3 regions of the Dietzia sp. NPDC055343 genome follow, and region 2 is predicted to be linked to each of the others. Evidence: riboswitches for the same ligand, from Rfam matches in the RefSeq annotation. Region 2 holds a riboswitch; each other region holds the start of a gene.

Region 1 (4,884 bases), on a different contig from region 2:
CCCCCGGACAGGAACCCCGCAACCGGTCGGGCCGCGCCGCGGCCATACCCCACGCCAATCAAGCATTTGCTTGGTTAGCTGGCCGAACCTATGCTCGACGGAGACGGCACACCGCTGACGACGGACCGGCGCCGAGCTCCGGAACCGTCGCCGCACGAAGAGATGAGAGGTCGCGCGATGACCCAGTCGGTCGCCCCAGGTCGGGAAGCACTGTTCCAGCCGCTCGAGATCCGTTCCCTGCAGCTCGCCAACCGCCTGGCGATGTCGCCGATGACCCGCATGGGCTGCCCCGACGCACTGCCGGACGAGGTCAACCGCGCGTACTACGCCTCCCGCGCGGCCGGTGGGACCGGGCTCGTGGTCACGGAGGGCATCGGCGTGGACCACCCGACCTCGGTGGACCATTCCTGGATTCCGCGCCTGGACACGCCGGAGTCGGTCGAGGCCTGGCGACTGGTGACGGACGCGGTGCATGCGGCGGGCGGCAGCATCATCGCCCAGCTCTGGCACGTGGGGCCGCTCTGGGGAGCCAACGCCCGGTTCGACAAGCCGAACCGCGACCGCCTGATGGAGATGCGGCCGATGCGGCCGTCGGGACTGTGGGGCACCCCGGGCGTGACCACCTACTCCGAGCGCAGCGTCGCACGGTGGTCGCCGGAGATCGAGCCAATGACCGAGGCCGAGATCGCCGAGACGATCGAGGCGTACGCGCGGTCGGCGAAGCTGGCGATGGAGGCGGGCTTCGACGGCGTGACCCTCCACGGCGGCCACGGCTACCTGCCGGACGCGTTCGTCTGGGCCGACACCAACCGCCGCACCGACTCCTGGGGTGGCGATCTGGCCGCGCGCGTCCGCTACCCGGCGGCCGTGGTGGCGGCGGTCCGCGAGGCGATCGGCCCCGACGCGCCGCTGTTCTACCGCTTCTCCCAGCACACGCAGCAGGACTACACGGCCCGCAAGGCCGAGAACCCCGAGGAGCTGGGCATCTACCTGGGCGCGCTCGCGGAGGCCGGCGTGGATCTGTTCGACGCGTCGACGCGCCGGTTCAGCGATCCGGCGTTCCCCGACCTCGAGGGTGACGACGGCAAGGTCACCCTGGCCGGTTGGGCCCGCCGGCTCACGGGCAAGGCGTCCGGAGCCGTGGGCGGGGTGGGCATCGGCACCTCGCTACGCGAGCAGAAGTCCGGGGCCGAGGTCCGGGTGTCGGACAACGTGGATTCGGTCGTGGAGCTCATGAACCGCGGGGAGTTCGATCTCATCTCCGTGGGCCGCCTGCACCTGGCCGACCCGGCTCTCGCCGGGATCCTGCGCTCCGCCGGCCCCCTGCCCGAGTTCATCCGCGAGGAGCACGAGGCACCGCTGCGCGCGCCGCAGTCCTGATCCGGGGTCGGCCAGTCCGGGGCCCGGTGGATCGGGCGGTGCGAGACGGCCTCGCAGCGGCGACGAGCGTGGCCGCGGACGACCACTGAGACCGGGAAATTCGGTAGTCGTGCACCCCTTGACTTGACAGGTCTGTATACATAGTCTGAAGCCGAGGTTTACAGACCTGTATACCCACCTCCTAGCCCGACCCCTCAAGGAGGGAAATCATGTCGCCGTTCCGTCCCTTCATCGACCTTCTCGCCCAGCTGTGGTTCGCCCTCGACACCGCCAGTGCTGTCCGTCATGGCAAGCCCGTCTCCGAGCGGGCCCGCGTGTACTGCATGACCGACCACGCGCCCACCCGGGCGCACCTCGGCTCCGTCGCTGCGTAGGTCCCAGCATCTGCCGCTGCACCTACTGCCGGCCCACCGACGGGTGAGCAGCGTCACGCGGGCAAAGAGCTCGATCGGGCACTTCTCGCGACCGAAGTGATTAAGTTCTTATTGAACACGATCGTTCTCGCCTGCTTCCACAAACGAGGTTCCCCACATGACCACTTCCACCTTCACCCCTGTCGCCAAGGGCATGCGCCTGGCCCTGATAGCCGGCGGTCTCATCGCGATCGCCTTCGGCATCGCCGTGCTCGTCTGGCCGGGCAAGACCGCCGTCGTCATCACCGGCGTCATCGCGGTCTGGGCCATCGTGGCCGGGCTCATCTACATCGCTGTGTCGTTCGCCACCACCGGCCATTCCACCGGCAGTCGGGTGGGCCACGGCCTGCTCGGCGTGCTCTACATCGTCGCGGGCATCTACGCCTTCGTCTCACTGCAGCAGTCGGCGGCCTTCCTCGCGATCTTCGCCACCGTGTTGATCGGCGTCATGTGGATCTTCGAGGGCTTCACTGCCCTGTTCAACCTCGGCGAAGCCAGCTCGAAGGGCATCACGATCTTCTTCGCGATCATCTCCGTGCTCGCCGGCATCTCGCTGGTGAGCACGCCCCTGTGGGGAGCCGGCTTCCTGTGGTGGCTCGCCGGCATCGCACTTCTCGTCCTGGGCGTGCTCAACGTGATCCGAGGCTTCTCGATCAAGGCCTGACGCGCCGATCGGCCGCGGTCAACCAGGGTTATCTCGAGGCCCTCTCGTGCCGGGGAATGCCTCGAAACCCGCCAGCAGGCCGGGAGCGAACCTCCAGCGAACTGCGAGCCGTCACTTCGGTCAGCATTCGGCCAGGTGGGCGGCGGCGGGTGGCCGCTCGCCCGGTGACGCTCCGCGCGACCCCGTCCAGCCCGGGGCGCTGCCGGTGTGGCCCGAAATGGGTTGTCACCAGTCGTGTTACGTTGTCCTGGCCAGCGAGACCAACAGGTCGCGGGAATCCGGTGCGAATCCGGAACTGACGCGCAGCGGTGAGGGAGATGGCAGGGGCACGATGCCACTGGGTCGGTAGACCCGGGAAGGCGCTCCCGGCCAGGTGATCCCGAGTCCGAATACCGGCTGGCCCTCGCGGTGACCACCGCCAGGTCAAGATCGGGCTTCGCGTTTCAAGGCCCGCGACCTCGAAAGCACCACGATGCGCGCACCCGCTCCGGCTGACTGCGGCGAGGCCGTCGCTAACCGCGCCCGGGCCGCCCGCCGGCGCGTTCGCGTCCGGGCCTCCCCTTCCGGACTACCCGCCCGGTCCGCCGGGCTCGGCCTGGGCGTCGCGCTGGACCGCGTGGTGGGGGATCCCCGGCGGTGGCACCCCGTCGCCGGATTCGGAGGGGTCGCGATGGCAGTCGAGCACCGGCTTCTGGACCCCCGCCGATCCGCAGCCGGGCAGCGGGCGGCGGGTGTGCTGTTCACCGGGGTCCTCGTCGGCGGGAGCGCCGCGGCCACTCATACCGTGGGCCGCCTCCTGTCCCGCAGCACCGCCGGGACCGTCGCGTGGAACGCCGCCGTCGCGTGGGCCTGCCTCGGCGGGAGCTCGTTGCTCTCGGTGGCACGCCGACAGGACGCTCTCCTGCGCTCCGGCGATCACGACGGTTCCCGGGCCCTCCTGCCGTGGCTGTGCGGCCGCGACCCGGACGCCCTCGACCCCGACGACCTGGCCCGCGCGGTCGTGGAATCGGTCGCGGAGAACACCTCCGACGCGGCCGTGTGCACGCTGTTCTGGGCCGCGATCGCGGGCCCGGCCGGCGCCGCGATGCACCGGACCGCCAACACACTGGACGCGATGGTCGGTCACCGCTCACCGCGGTACCAGCACTTCGGCACCGCCTCGGCCAGGCTCGACGACGTCCTGGGATTCGTTCCGGCCCGCCTCGCCGGGCTCATCGGCGTCGCGGTCGCCGGCACCATCGGCGGCAGCCCCTCCGGCGCCCTACGGACCTGGCGTCGGGACGCCCGCACGCACCCCAGCCCGAATGCCGGAGTGGTGGAGTCGGTGTGCGCCGGCGCGCTCGGGGTCCGGCTCGGCGGCCCGACCCCCTACCCGTACGGCGTGCAGCAGCGCGCGGTCCTCGGGGACGGGCGGCCGGTCCGCGCCGAGGACATCGGCCGGGCCGTTCGCCTCCACGACCGGGTCCAGCTGGTTACCGCCGGCCTGATGATCGCCGGTCTGCTCGTCGCCCACGCGAGGACGGTGCGGCGCGATGGCTGAGGACCTCGACAAGCTTCGTATCCACGGCGACACCCAGGTCGGCCCGGGCGCGATCGACTTCGCGGTGAACGTCCACGGGGACCGCCCGCCCGCATGGCTGGCCGACCGGCTGCGGCAACGCATCGACGATCTGGCCGCCTACCCGACCGCCGCCGACGAGGACCGGGCCCGCCGGGCTGTGGCCGAGAGGCACGGGGCCGACCCCGGCCGGGTGCTCCCGCTCGCCGGATCCGCGGAGGGCTTCCATCTGCTGGCCGACCATGCCGCGCGCCGGGGTCTGCGCGCCGCCGTGGTGCACCCGTCGTTCACCGAACCCGAGGTGGAACTTCGGCGGGCCGGGGTGCCCGTCACCCGGGTGATCCTGCGCGAGCCGTACATCTTCGACCCCGGACTCGTTCCGGAGTCGGCCGACCTCGTCGTCGTCGGCAATCCCACCAACCCCACGTCCGTCCTCCACCCACGGGCGACCATCGCGGCGCTGTGCCGCCCCGGGCGGGTCACGGTGGTGGACGAGGCGTTCTGCGACGTGGTCGACGCCGAGGACGGCTCGTCGCTCGCCGGCGCCGACCTGCCCGGGCTCGTGGTCCTGCGCTCGGTGACCAAGACCTGGGCGCTGGCCGGACTGCGCGCCGGATACGCGGTGGGGGACGCGGCGGTCCTCGCCGACCTGGCCGCGCACCGGGTCCACTGGCCGCTCGGCACCCTCCAACTGGAGGCCGTGGCCGCCTGCTGCTCGGGCGAGGCGTCGGCCCACCTCGATCGGATCCGGCGGCGACTCGCCGCCGACCGCGCGGCGATGTGCGAGGCCCTCACCGGCGCGGGGATCGAGATCGCCGTCCCACCCGTGGCCCCGTTCATCCTGGTCAAGACGCCGGAGGGGCACGATC
Region 2 (4,884 bases):
CTCGGCGCCCAACTGTGCGGCGAGTTCGGCGGCCAGCCCCATGCGGAATCGGCCGGTCTCGCAGTCCACCACAACGGATGTAGTGCCCAGCGACGCCAGCCCGGCCGCCGCGGCGCGGGACCGTGCGAGGGCGTCCGGGCCGTGGGTGGCGCGGCCATCGGTGACGACGACGACGAGCGGCCGCCGCCGAAGATCCCGGACCCGCTCCCGGCGCACGACCTCTGCGGTCGCGAGCAGACCCTCCGCCAGCGGAGTGCGGCCGCCCGCGGGGAGCTCCGCCAGGCGCGTCGCGGCGATGTCGACCGAGGAGGTGGGCGGGAGGGCGACCTGCGCGCCGGACCCGCGGAAGGTCACCAGGCCCACGGTGTCGCGGCGGCGATAGGCGTCCAGCAGCAGCGAGAGGATGGCGGTCTTGACCTGCTCCATCCGGGTGCGGGCGGCCATGGACCCGGAGGCGTCCACGCAAAAGAGCACGAGGTTGGACTCGCGGCCCTCGCGCACGGCCGAGCGCAGGTCCTCGGGCGCCAGCAGCAGCCGGCCGCCCTGAAGGCCCCCGGTGCGGCCGCGGCCCGCCTGCCACCTGGCGGCAGCGCGGATGGTGGCGGGAAGATGCAGGTCCGAGCCGGTGAAGTCGCCCGATCCGATCCGCCGCCCCGAGCTGGTGAGCGCGCGAGACCGGCGGCCGGCAGCGCCGTGGCCGGTGCCGGCGACGGACAGCAGCCGGGTGCGGTACGGGTCCGCGGCGGAGGCCACGGTGCCGGGCGGGATGCCACCGGGCGCCCCGGCCGGGGAGTCGCCCTGGTCGCCCTCCTCGGCGACGTCGGGACCCTGCTCCGCGTCGGGACGCTGCGGGTCTGCGGTGTCGTGGCCGGTGTGGGACTCCTCGGTGCCGCGGCCGGCGTCGAGGTCTGCGTCCGGGCGGGTGTCCGTGCCGGGGTCAGTACGGGCGTCGTCGGCGGCGCTTGCATCGGCCGGGTCCGCATCCCGGGGGGCGTCCGCTTCGTGAGCCCCGTCGGTGCCCGGCTGCCCGTCCGGGGTCTCGGCGCGATCCGTGGACTCGGTGTCCGGATCCCCGTCGGGCTCGGGGTCGGGCTCGTCGTCGTCGCCCAACAACCTCTCCAACAGGTCCTCGTCGAGGCCCGGCGCATCGAAGGGGGCGCGCCGACGGCGGTGGGGTAGCGCCATGCGCGCGGCGACGCGGATGTCCTCGCGCGTGATCCGCGCCCGGCCCTGCCAGGCGGCGTGCGCGGCGGCGGTGCGGGCGGTGACGATGTCGGCGCGCATGCCGTCCACGTCGAACCCGGCGCAGACCCGCGCGATGGTGGCCAGTGCCCACGGCGACATCGGCACGCGGTCGACCAGCTCGCGCGCGGCGACGATCCGCTCGGCCAGCGCGGCCTCGTCGGCGGCGAAGCTCGAGGCGAACCCGGTCGGGTCGGATTCGAACGCGATGCGACGGCGCACCACCTCGGCCCGGAGTTCGGGGTCGCGCGGGGCGGCCACCTCCACGGTGAGGCCGAATCGGTCCAGCAGCTGGGGCCGGAGCTCGCCCTCCTCGGGGTTCATGGTGCCGATCAGCACGAAGCGCGCGGCGTGGTCCACCGAGACGCCGTCGCGCTCGACGGTCACGCGGCCCATCGCGGCGGCGTCCAGGAGAAGGTCCACCACGTGGTCGTGCAGGAGGTTGACCTCGTCCACGTACAGCAGGCCGCGGTGGGCCCGCGCGAGCAGGCCGGGCTCGAAGACGGTGACGCCGTCACTGAGCGCGCTCTCCAGATGGAGAGAGCCGGTGATGCGGTCCTCGGACACGCCGATCGGCAGCTCGACCAGGCGGACGGCACGCTGCTCGACAGGGGCGTCGGCGGGGATCCGGCCGTCGGGGGTCTCGGTGCCGCGGTCGGTGGGCGCGGAGGAGAAGCGATCGCCGGCCACCACGTCGATGGGCGGTAGGACGCCGGTGAGCGCGCGCACCATCGTGGACTTGGCGGTGCCCTTCTCGCCGCGGATGAGGACACCACCCACCGACGGCGACACCGCGGTGAGGATGAGGGCGAGCGCCATGTCATCGGATCCGACGACGGCGCTGAAAGGGTAGTGCTGTGGCATGGGGGCTCCCGCTCTCGTCTGCCAGTGGCGGTCAGCGCGAGGCCGGTCTCCGGACTTCCCGGCTCATCTCGGAACGTGCGCACTGTGCGCGATCGTCTGAGAGGCCGGGTCACCGTAGCGGGCCCTGTGCCGGATTCTCACCGGCTTCCCTGATTCTCCCCTCCGCACCGCCTGGGCGGGTCGTGGGGCACCTCGTGCTGTGGGGTTGTTCAGTTGACTGCATGCCAGGCTACCCACCATCTCCGGCACCGTGGCTCCCGGCCTCGGCTGTAGTCTTCCGGCTCATGAACGCACAGGTGGTCGTGGTGGGCATCGGCGGCGACGGCTGGGACGGTCTCGACGAGGCCCGCCGTCGCGCCGTCCGTGACGCCGATGTGCTGCTCGGCGGGGAGCGTCATCTCGCGATGATCCCGGGGGAGGTGGCGGCCATACGGGAGCCCTGGCCGCGGCCGCTTCTGCCTGGTCTGCCCACGCTCCTCGAGCGCCACCGCGACCGCCGGATAGTGGCTCTGGCCTCGGGCGACCCGCTGGTCGCGGGCATCGGGGCAACACTCATCAACGCACTCGGTCGCGACGCGGTGACGGTGCTCCCCGCCGTCTCGTCGGTGGCACTGGCGCGTGCGCGGATGGGCTGGTCGGCCGAGTCAGTGGCGGTGCTCCGGGACCATCGCACGATCGCCCGCGAACTGTCCCCCGGGCGTCGGGTCCTGATCCTCTCGGCGGACCGCCACACGCCCGCCGAGGTCGCCGCGATGCTCACCGCCGCCGGCTTCGGCGCGAGTGAAATGACCGTGCTGGCCGACCTGGGCGCCCCCGCGGAGGCGAGCGAGCGCAGTCGAGCGAGCGAGTGGTCGCCGGGCGACGAGGCCCCGGCCCTGCACGTGCTGGCCGTGGAGTGCGGGGTCGGAACGGGGCAGGACGGGCGCCCCGACAACGACGACGACAACGCCGGCCCCACGGCCCCACACCCGGCGCGATGCCTGGGCATGGTGCCCGGGCTTCCCGACGACGCCTTCGAATCCGACGGCCAGCTCACGCGCCGCGACCTGCGGGCGTCGGCTCTGTCCCGGCTGGCCCCGGGGTACGGGGAGTTGCTCTGGGACGTGGGAGCCGGTGCCGGCTCGGTGGGGATCGAGTGGATGCGGGCCCACCCGAGCTGCCGGACGATCGCGGTCGAGGCGAACCACGCCCGCGCCGAGCGGATCGGTCGCAACGCAGCCCGCCTCGGGGTGCCGGCGCTCGAGGTCGTCCGGGGACGTGCGCCCGAGGCTCTGGAGGGGTGCCCCCGTCCGGACGCCGTCTTCATCGGCGGCGGTGGCACTGCTCCGGGACTGGTCGACCTGTGCTGGGATGCGCTCCGGCCGGGCGGTCGGCTGGTCGCACACGCGGTCACCGTCGAGACCGAGCGCGTGCTGCTCGACGCCCGCGCCGAACTCGGCGGCGAACTGACCAGGTTCCACGTGGAACACGCGGACGCGATCGGTGGATTCACCGGCTGGGCGCCCGCGCGCGCGGTGGTGCAGTGGGCCGCCGTCAAACCGCTGGAGACATCTGTAGAGGAGATCTCGTGACCGTTCATTTCGTGGGTGCCGGCCCCGGCGCCGCTGACCTGCTCACACTGCGCGCGGCGGCCGCGCTTCGGGCGGCCGACGTCTGCCTCTACGCCGGCACCTACCTCGACGAGGGCGTGCTCGATCACTGCCGGCCCGATGCCCGCCTGGTCGATACCCAGCACCTGGACCTGGACGGGATCATCGCCGAGATCGCCGCCGCTCACGCCGAGGGGTTGGACGTGGTGCGGCTGTGCTCGGGCGATCCGTCGCTGTACTCGGCGCTGGCCGAGCAGACGCGCCGCCTCGACACCGCCGGGGTGCCGTGGGACGTGGTCCCGGGCGTGCCCGCGTACGCGGTGGCCGCCGCCGAGCTGGGCGTGGAGCTCACCGTGCCGGAGGTGGTGCAGTCGGTGGTGCTCACCCGCGTTCAGGCCCGCTCCACAGCGATGCCGCCCGCGGAGGCGCTGGAGCACTTCGCCGCCACCGGAGCGACGTTGGTGCTGCACCTGGCCATCACGCGGATCCGCGAGCTCGCCGAGCGGTTGGTGCCGACGCACGGCGCAGACTGCCCGGTTGCGGTGGTCGCCAACGCCAGCCGCCCGCACCGCGTGGAACTGCGGGGCACGCTCGCCGACATCGCGGACTCCGTCGAGGCGGCGGGACTACGACAGGCCGCGGTCATTCTGGTCGGCCGCGCGATGGACCGGCCCGGCTCGGCCGAGTCGTGGCTCTATGCCTCCGACCCGGAGCGGGAGTCGAAGCGGCGGCGAGCCGCTGGGTAGGAGCCGGGGCCCGAACCGCCGTCGCGGAACATCCGGAAACCGTGAAACGGCTCTCCGGTGATGGTAGCGAGCTCTGTATCTGCGCGCCGCCACGGCAGCGAAGACGCGGGGATCCGGGCAGTACTGGAGCACCGATATTTCGATACCGGTAGGCCCGCGGGCAGATCCGAGCCCAGAGCTGAAACGAATGATCGGCGACCCTGACGGCGGGCCACTGATCGAGGTGGTCGCCGACCAGGTCCACGCCGGAGAACTGCATGTCTCCCACGCCATGTCGCTGACGTCGGCAGTGGCCCGCGAAGTGCTCGGGGTGACCGCGGGCCACTAGATGTGACTGGCCAGGTCGACCGCCGACTGCGATCTCCGCAGGAGGAATCGTGAGCACGACGAACGAGCGCGGAGTATTGTGCGCAGCTCGCGGATGCGAGCGAGGGCGGCGACTA
Region 3 (4,884 bases), on a different contig from region 2:
CCACGACGGGAGTGGCCCGGTCGCGGTGGCGCAGAAGCACGTCCCGGGCGTCGGCGACCTGGCGCGTGCGCGAGCGGGACGCGGGGTTGTAGACGGCCAGGACCAGGTCGGCGGCGGCGATCGCGTCGAGCCGGCGCGCGATCACGTCCCACGGCTTGAGCCGGTCCGACAGGCTCACCACCGCGAAGTCCGCGCCGATCGGCGCCCCGGCCCGCGCGGCCACCGCCTGCACCGCGGAGACGCCGGGCACCACGCGGATGTCGACCCCGTCGTGCCGCGGGCCCTCGGCGGCCTCGAACACCGCCGACGCCATACCGAACACGCCCGCGTCACCGCCGGAGACCACGGCCACCTGCTCGCCCGTGGCCGCCAACTCCAGGGCGAGACCCGCCCGGTCGACCTCCACGGTGTTGCCGGAGCTGTGCCGCCGCAGACCGGGCCGCTGCGGCACCCGGTTGACGTACGGCGCGTAGCCCACCACGTGGTCCACCTCGGCGAGTACGCGCGCGGCCTCCGGCGTGAGCCAGTCGTCCGGCCCGGGCCCCAGCCCCACCACGTGCACGACGCCGCGGGCGCCGGGAGCGGCGGGGTCGGGGGTCGGCGCGGTCAGCTGTGCGGGTCGGCGGCCGGTGGGGTCGTGGTGGTGGGAGTCCCCGGGGACGACGACGAGGGAGAAGTACGGCACGGTCTCCGGGTCGACCTCGCGAGCCGGGTGATGCGCCTCTGCATCCGTCGAGGCGCGCTCGACGTACACCGCGCCGTCGAGTCGCCCGGCGGATTCGAGCGCCCGGCGCACGGCGGGGAAGTTGCGGCCGAGCTTCATGATGATCGCGCCGTCGGTATCGGCCAGTCGCCGGGCGAGCTCGGGCTCGGGAAGCGTTCCGGGCAGCACGGTGAGCACGTCGGTCTGCCTGACCAGCGGGGTCGCGGCCGCGGCGGTGGCGGCGGCGAAGGCCGGCACCCCGGGCACGATCTCGGTGAGGAACCGCTCCGCGAGCCGGTCGTGCATGTACATGAACGAGCCGTAGAAGAGCGGGTCGCCCTCGGCCAGCAGGACCACGTCACGGCCCGCGGCGAGGTGCTCGGCAAGACGCTGCGCGCTGCGCTCGTAGAAGTCCGCGATCGCGCCCGCGTACCCGCCCGGATGCTCGGTCAGGCCCGTGGTGACCGGGTACTCGAGCACCTCCTCGATCGCGCCGGCGGGGATGAGGTCGGCGGCGATGCGCCGGGCGTTGGACTGCTTGCCGCGCCCGGCGTGGAAGGCCACCACGTCGGCGGCACCGATCAGTCGGGCGGCCTTGAGGGTCATGAGCTCGGGGTCTCCCGGCCCCACGCCGACGCCGTAGAGACGACCCGCGCCAGCACCCGCTTCTGCGCCTACGTCAGCGTCGCCGGCCACACCGGGGGCATCCGCGCCGGTCATCCCGCCGCTCACTCGGCGTCCTGCGCCAGGGCGTTGACGGCGGAGGCGGTCATCGCCGAGCCGCCGCGGCGGCCGTGCACGGTGACGAACGGGATGTCGATCCCGTGGTCGCTGGCGAAATCGGCCAGTGCCGCCTTGGATTCGGCCGCTCCGATGAAGCCGACCGGGCAGCCGATGACCGCCGCGGGCCGGGGCGCGCCGTCGAGCAGCATCTCGAGCAGGTGGAACAGGGCGGTGGGGGCGTTGCCGATCGCCACCACGGCGCCGTCGAGCCGGTCACCCCACAGGGCCAACGCGGCCGCGGAGCGGGTGGTGCCCATCTGTCGGGCCAGCTCGGGGACCTGCGGGTCGTTCAGTGTGCACACCACGTCGTTGTCCCGCGGCAGCCGTGCGCGGGTGACGCCCGAGGCGACCATGTGGGCGTCGCAGAGGATCGGCGCTCCGGCGTCGAGGGCCGAGCGTGCGGCGTCGACGAGTCCGGCATGCACCTGCAGGTCGGCGGTCAGATCCGTCTGACCCGTGCCGTGCACCATGCGGACCGCGAGCTTCTCGGCGTCGCCGGGGATCCGCGAGAGATCGGTCTCCCGCCGGATGGTGGCGAAGGAATCCAGGTAGATGGCGGGGCCGTCGTCGATGTAGTCATAGCGACGCGGCGGCCGGACGGCACCAGGCATGGGTCCTCCTCGGGGTTCTCGCCCCGGTCAGAAGTCGAAGTCGGCGCGGGAGTGACCGCACGTCCATCCCTCGGCCAGTATCTGGCTGACGGCCCTGGTCAGGGCTTCACAGTGGCGGAACCGCCCCGGAATCGCACCGGGTTCCTCGCCGTGGGATGCCCCTGGAGCCTACGCGGACGCCGTCGAACCCAGGGCGGCGGGCCGGGCGCCGGCGGCGGCCGATAGTCTCGGCGGTGCCGTGGTGTTCGGGAAGCCGGAGGAGAAGCCGGCGCGGCCCTCGCCACTGTAGTCGCGGAGTTCCGCGACCCTCGTCCGTCCCTCATGGGGCGGAGGCCACTGGGCTCACCAGCCCGGGAAGGTCGGTCGCGTGGCGTCGATGCGAAAGCCAGGAGACCGGCCACGGCGACATGTTCCACGAGGGTTTGGAGAAGAACATGCGCCAAGACCGGCGTTCGGCGTCCCCTGACGACGCCGCGGCAACACCCGAGTCGTCCGATTCGCGTGCTCCCCGCATCGCACTGCTGTCCACGTCCGACACGGACCTGCTCTCCGCGCGGGAATCCGGGGCGGCGTTCACGCTCGGCAACCCGTCACGCATCGACGTGGAGACCGACCTCCCGCACCTGCTCACCCGGGCCGACCTCGTCGTCGTCAGGATCCTCGGATCCAGGCGCTCGTGGGACCACGGCTTCGAGGCGGTGCTGGGCGCCGGCGTGCCCGTCGTCGTCCTGGGCGGCGAACAGTCCCCGGACGCGGACCTCATGGAGGTCTCCACCGTCCCCATCGGCACCGCCGCCGAGGCGCACCGCTACCTCGCCGAGGGCGGGCCCGCCAACCTCGCGCAGCTGCACGCCTTCCTCTCGGACACCGTCCTGCTCACCGGAACCGGGTTCGAACCGCCGGAGAGCGTGCCGGAGTGGGGGATCGCGGAGCGGCCGCGGGCCGCGGACGCGGCGAGTGGTCAGAGATCACGCGATCCCCGGAGCGTGACCTGGGAAAACGTGAGCGGAACTGACCAGTCGCCGGGCGGCCACGCCCTGGATCACGCGCCGGGCGACCTGCCGCGCGTCGGCGTGCTCTACTACCGCGCCCACGAGGTGAGCGGCAACGCGGGCTTCGCGCACGCGCTGGCGGACGCGATCGACGCCACCGGCGAGGCCGTGGGCGTGCCGGTGTTCGCCGGCTCGCTGCGGTCGGCGCCGGACGAGCTGTTCGACGCGCTCGGGACGCTCGACGCGCTGGTCGTGACGGTCCTCGCCGCCGGCGGGACCACGCCCGGCGCCGCGGGGGCCGGGGGCGACGACGAGAGCTGGGACGTCGAACGCATCGCCGCGCTGGACATCCCGATCCTGCAGGGGCTGTGCCTGACCTGGGGCCGCGACGACTGGGAGGGCTCCGACGACGGCGTGAACCCGCTCGACTCGGCCAGCCAGATCGCGATCCCCGAGTTCGACGGCCGCATCATCACCGTCCCGTTCTCGTTCAAGGAGATCGACGCCGACGGCCTGCCCCGCTACGTCGCCGACCCCGAACGCTGCGCGCGCGTGGCCGGGATCGCCGTGGCCCACGCCCGGCTGCGGCACATCCCGCGGGCCGAGCGCCGGATCGCGCTCGTGCTCTCGGCATACCCCACCAAGCACTCGCGCATCGGCAACGCCGTCGGCCTGGACACGCCCGTCTCCACCATCCGGCTGCTGCGCCGCATGCGCGAGGAGGGCTATGATCTGGGCCCGGACGACGGCCCGATCGCCCGCTTCCTCACCCGCTCCGGCGAGGGCGGGAGCGTGGCCGGTGACGGTGCCGGGGACGGCGCCGGCAGTGGGCAGGACGCCGGTTTCGCCGACGACACCGCCGCCGGCGACGCCCTCATCCACGCGCTCATCGACGCCGGCGGCCAGGACGAGGAGTGGCTGACCACGGCCCAGCTCACCGACTCCCACGTGCGGATCAGCACCTCCGACTACCTGCGCTGGACCGAGGACCTGTCTCCGGCGCTGCGCGAGGAGATGGTCGAGGCGTGGGGCGAGGCACCCGGCGAGCTGTTCGTCAACGACGCCGGCGAGATCGTCCTCGCGACGCTGCAGGCCGGCAACGTGGTGCTGCTCATCCAGCCGCCCCGCGGGTTCGGCGAGAACCCGGTGGCGATCTACCACGACCCCGAGCTCGCGCCGTCGCATCACTACCTGGCCGCCTACCGCTGGCTGTCCCGCGGGTTCGGCGCGCACGCGTTGGTCCACTTGGGCAAGCACGGCTCGCTGGAGTGGCTGCCGGGTAAGAACGCGGCGCTGTCGGCGGACTGCGCGACCGACGCGGCGATCGCCGAGATGCCGCTGATCTACCCGTTCCTCGTCAACGACCCCGGCGAGGGCGCGCAGGCCAAGCGCCGGGCGCACGCCACGATCGTCGACCACCTGGTGCCGCCGATGGCCCGTGCGGAGTCGTACGGCGACATCGCCCGGCTCGAGCAACTGCTGGACGAGTACGGCAACATCGCCGCGATGGACCCGGGCAAGCTCGGCGCCATCCGCGACCAGATCTGGACCCTCATGCGCTCGGCTCACATGCACGAGGACCTGGGCCTGGAGCAGCAGCCGGGCGACGAGGAGTTCGACGACTTCCTCCTCCACGTCGACGGCTGGCTGTGCGAGATCAAGGACGTCCAGATCCGCGACGGCCTCCACGTACTCGGCCAGGCGCCCGAGGGCCAGGCACGCGTCAACCTGGTGCTGGCGATCCTGCGGGCCTCGCAGGTGTGGGGCGGCGAGTCCGCCGCGGTTCCGGGCCTTC

Evidence for each region. Region 2 has a riboswitch for cobalamin ahead of ACWIE7_RS14830 (VWA domain-containing protein). Riboswitches for the same ligand answer to the same signal wherever they lie in the genome.
Region 1: another riboswitch for cobalamin. It lies ahead of ACWIE7_RS07665 (CobD/CbiB family cobalamin biosynthesis protein); the one in region 2 lies ahead of ACWIE7_RS14830 (VWA domain-containing protein).
Region 3: another riboswitch for cobalamin. It lies ahead of ACWIE7_RS07715 (precorrin-8X methylmutase); the one in region 2 lies ahead of ACWIE7_RS14830 (VWA domain-containing protein).

The regions. Positions count from the first base shown of each region.
Region 1 is NZ_JBSHMJ010000011.1:79,549-84,432, forward strand. Features, by position in the region: gene ACWIE7_RS07650 (oxidoreductase) at 178-1,380, shown strand; gene ACWIE7_RS07655 (hypothetical protein) at 1,590-1,754, shown strand; gene ACWIE7_RS07660 (HdeD family acid-resistance protein) at 1,912-2,457, shown strand; cobalamin riboswitch at 2,693-2,872, shown strand; gene ACWIE7_RS07665 (CobD/CbiB family cobalamin biosynthesis protein) at 2,930-3,997, shown strand; gene cobC (Rv2231c family pyridoxal phosphate-dependent protein CobC) at 3,990-4,884, shown strand, end outside.
Region 2 is NZ_JBSHMJ010000035.1:5,757-10,640, reverse strand. Features, by position in the region: gene ACWIE7_RS14830 (VWA domain-containing protein) at 1-2,106, opposite strand, end outside; cobalamin riboswitch at 2,130-2,316, opposite strand; gene cbiE (precorrin-6y C5,15-methyltransferase (decarboxylating) subunit CbiE) at 2,391-3,677, shown strand; gene ACWIE7_RS14820 (cobalt-precorrin-4/precorrin-4 C(11)-methyltransferase) at 3,674-4,441, shown strand; gene ACWIE7_RS14815 (hypothetical protein) at 4,629-4,769, shown strand.
Region 3 is NZ_JBSHMJ010000011.1:92,074-96,957, reverse strand. Features, by position in the region: gene ACWIE7_RS07720 (precorrin-2 C(20)-methyltransferase) at 1-1,309, opposite strand, end outside; gene ACWIE7_RS07715 (precorrin-8X methylmutase) at 1,432-2,097, opposite strand; cobalamin riboswitch at 2,155-2,284, opposite strand; cobalamin riboswitch at 2,320-2,513, shown strand; gene cobN (cobaltochelatase subunit CobN) at 2,505-4,884, shown strand, end outside.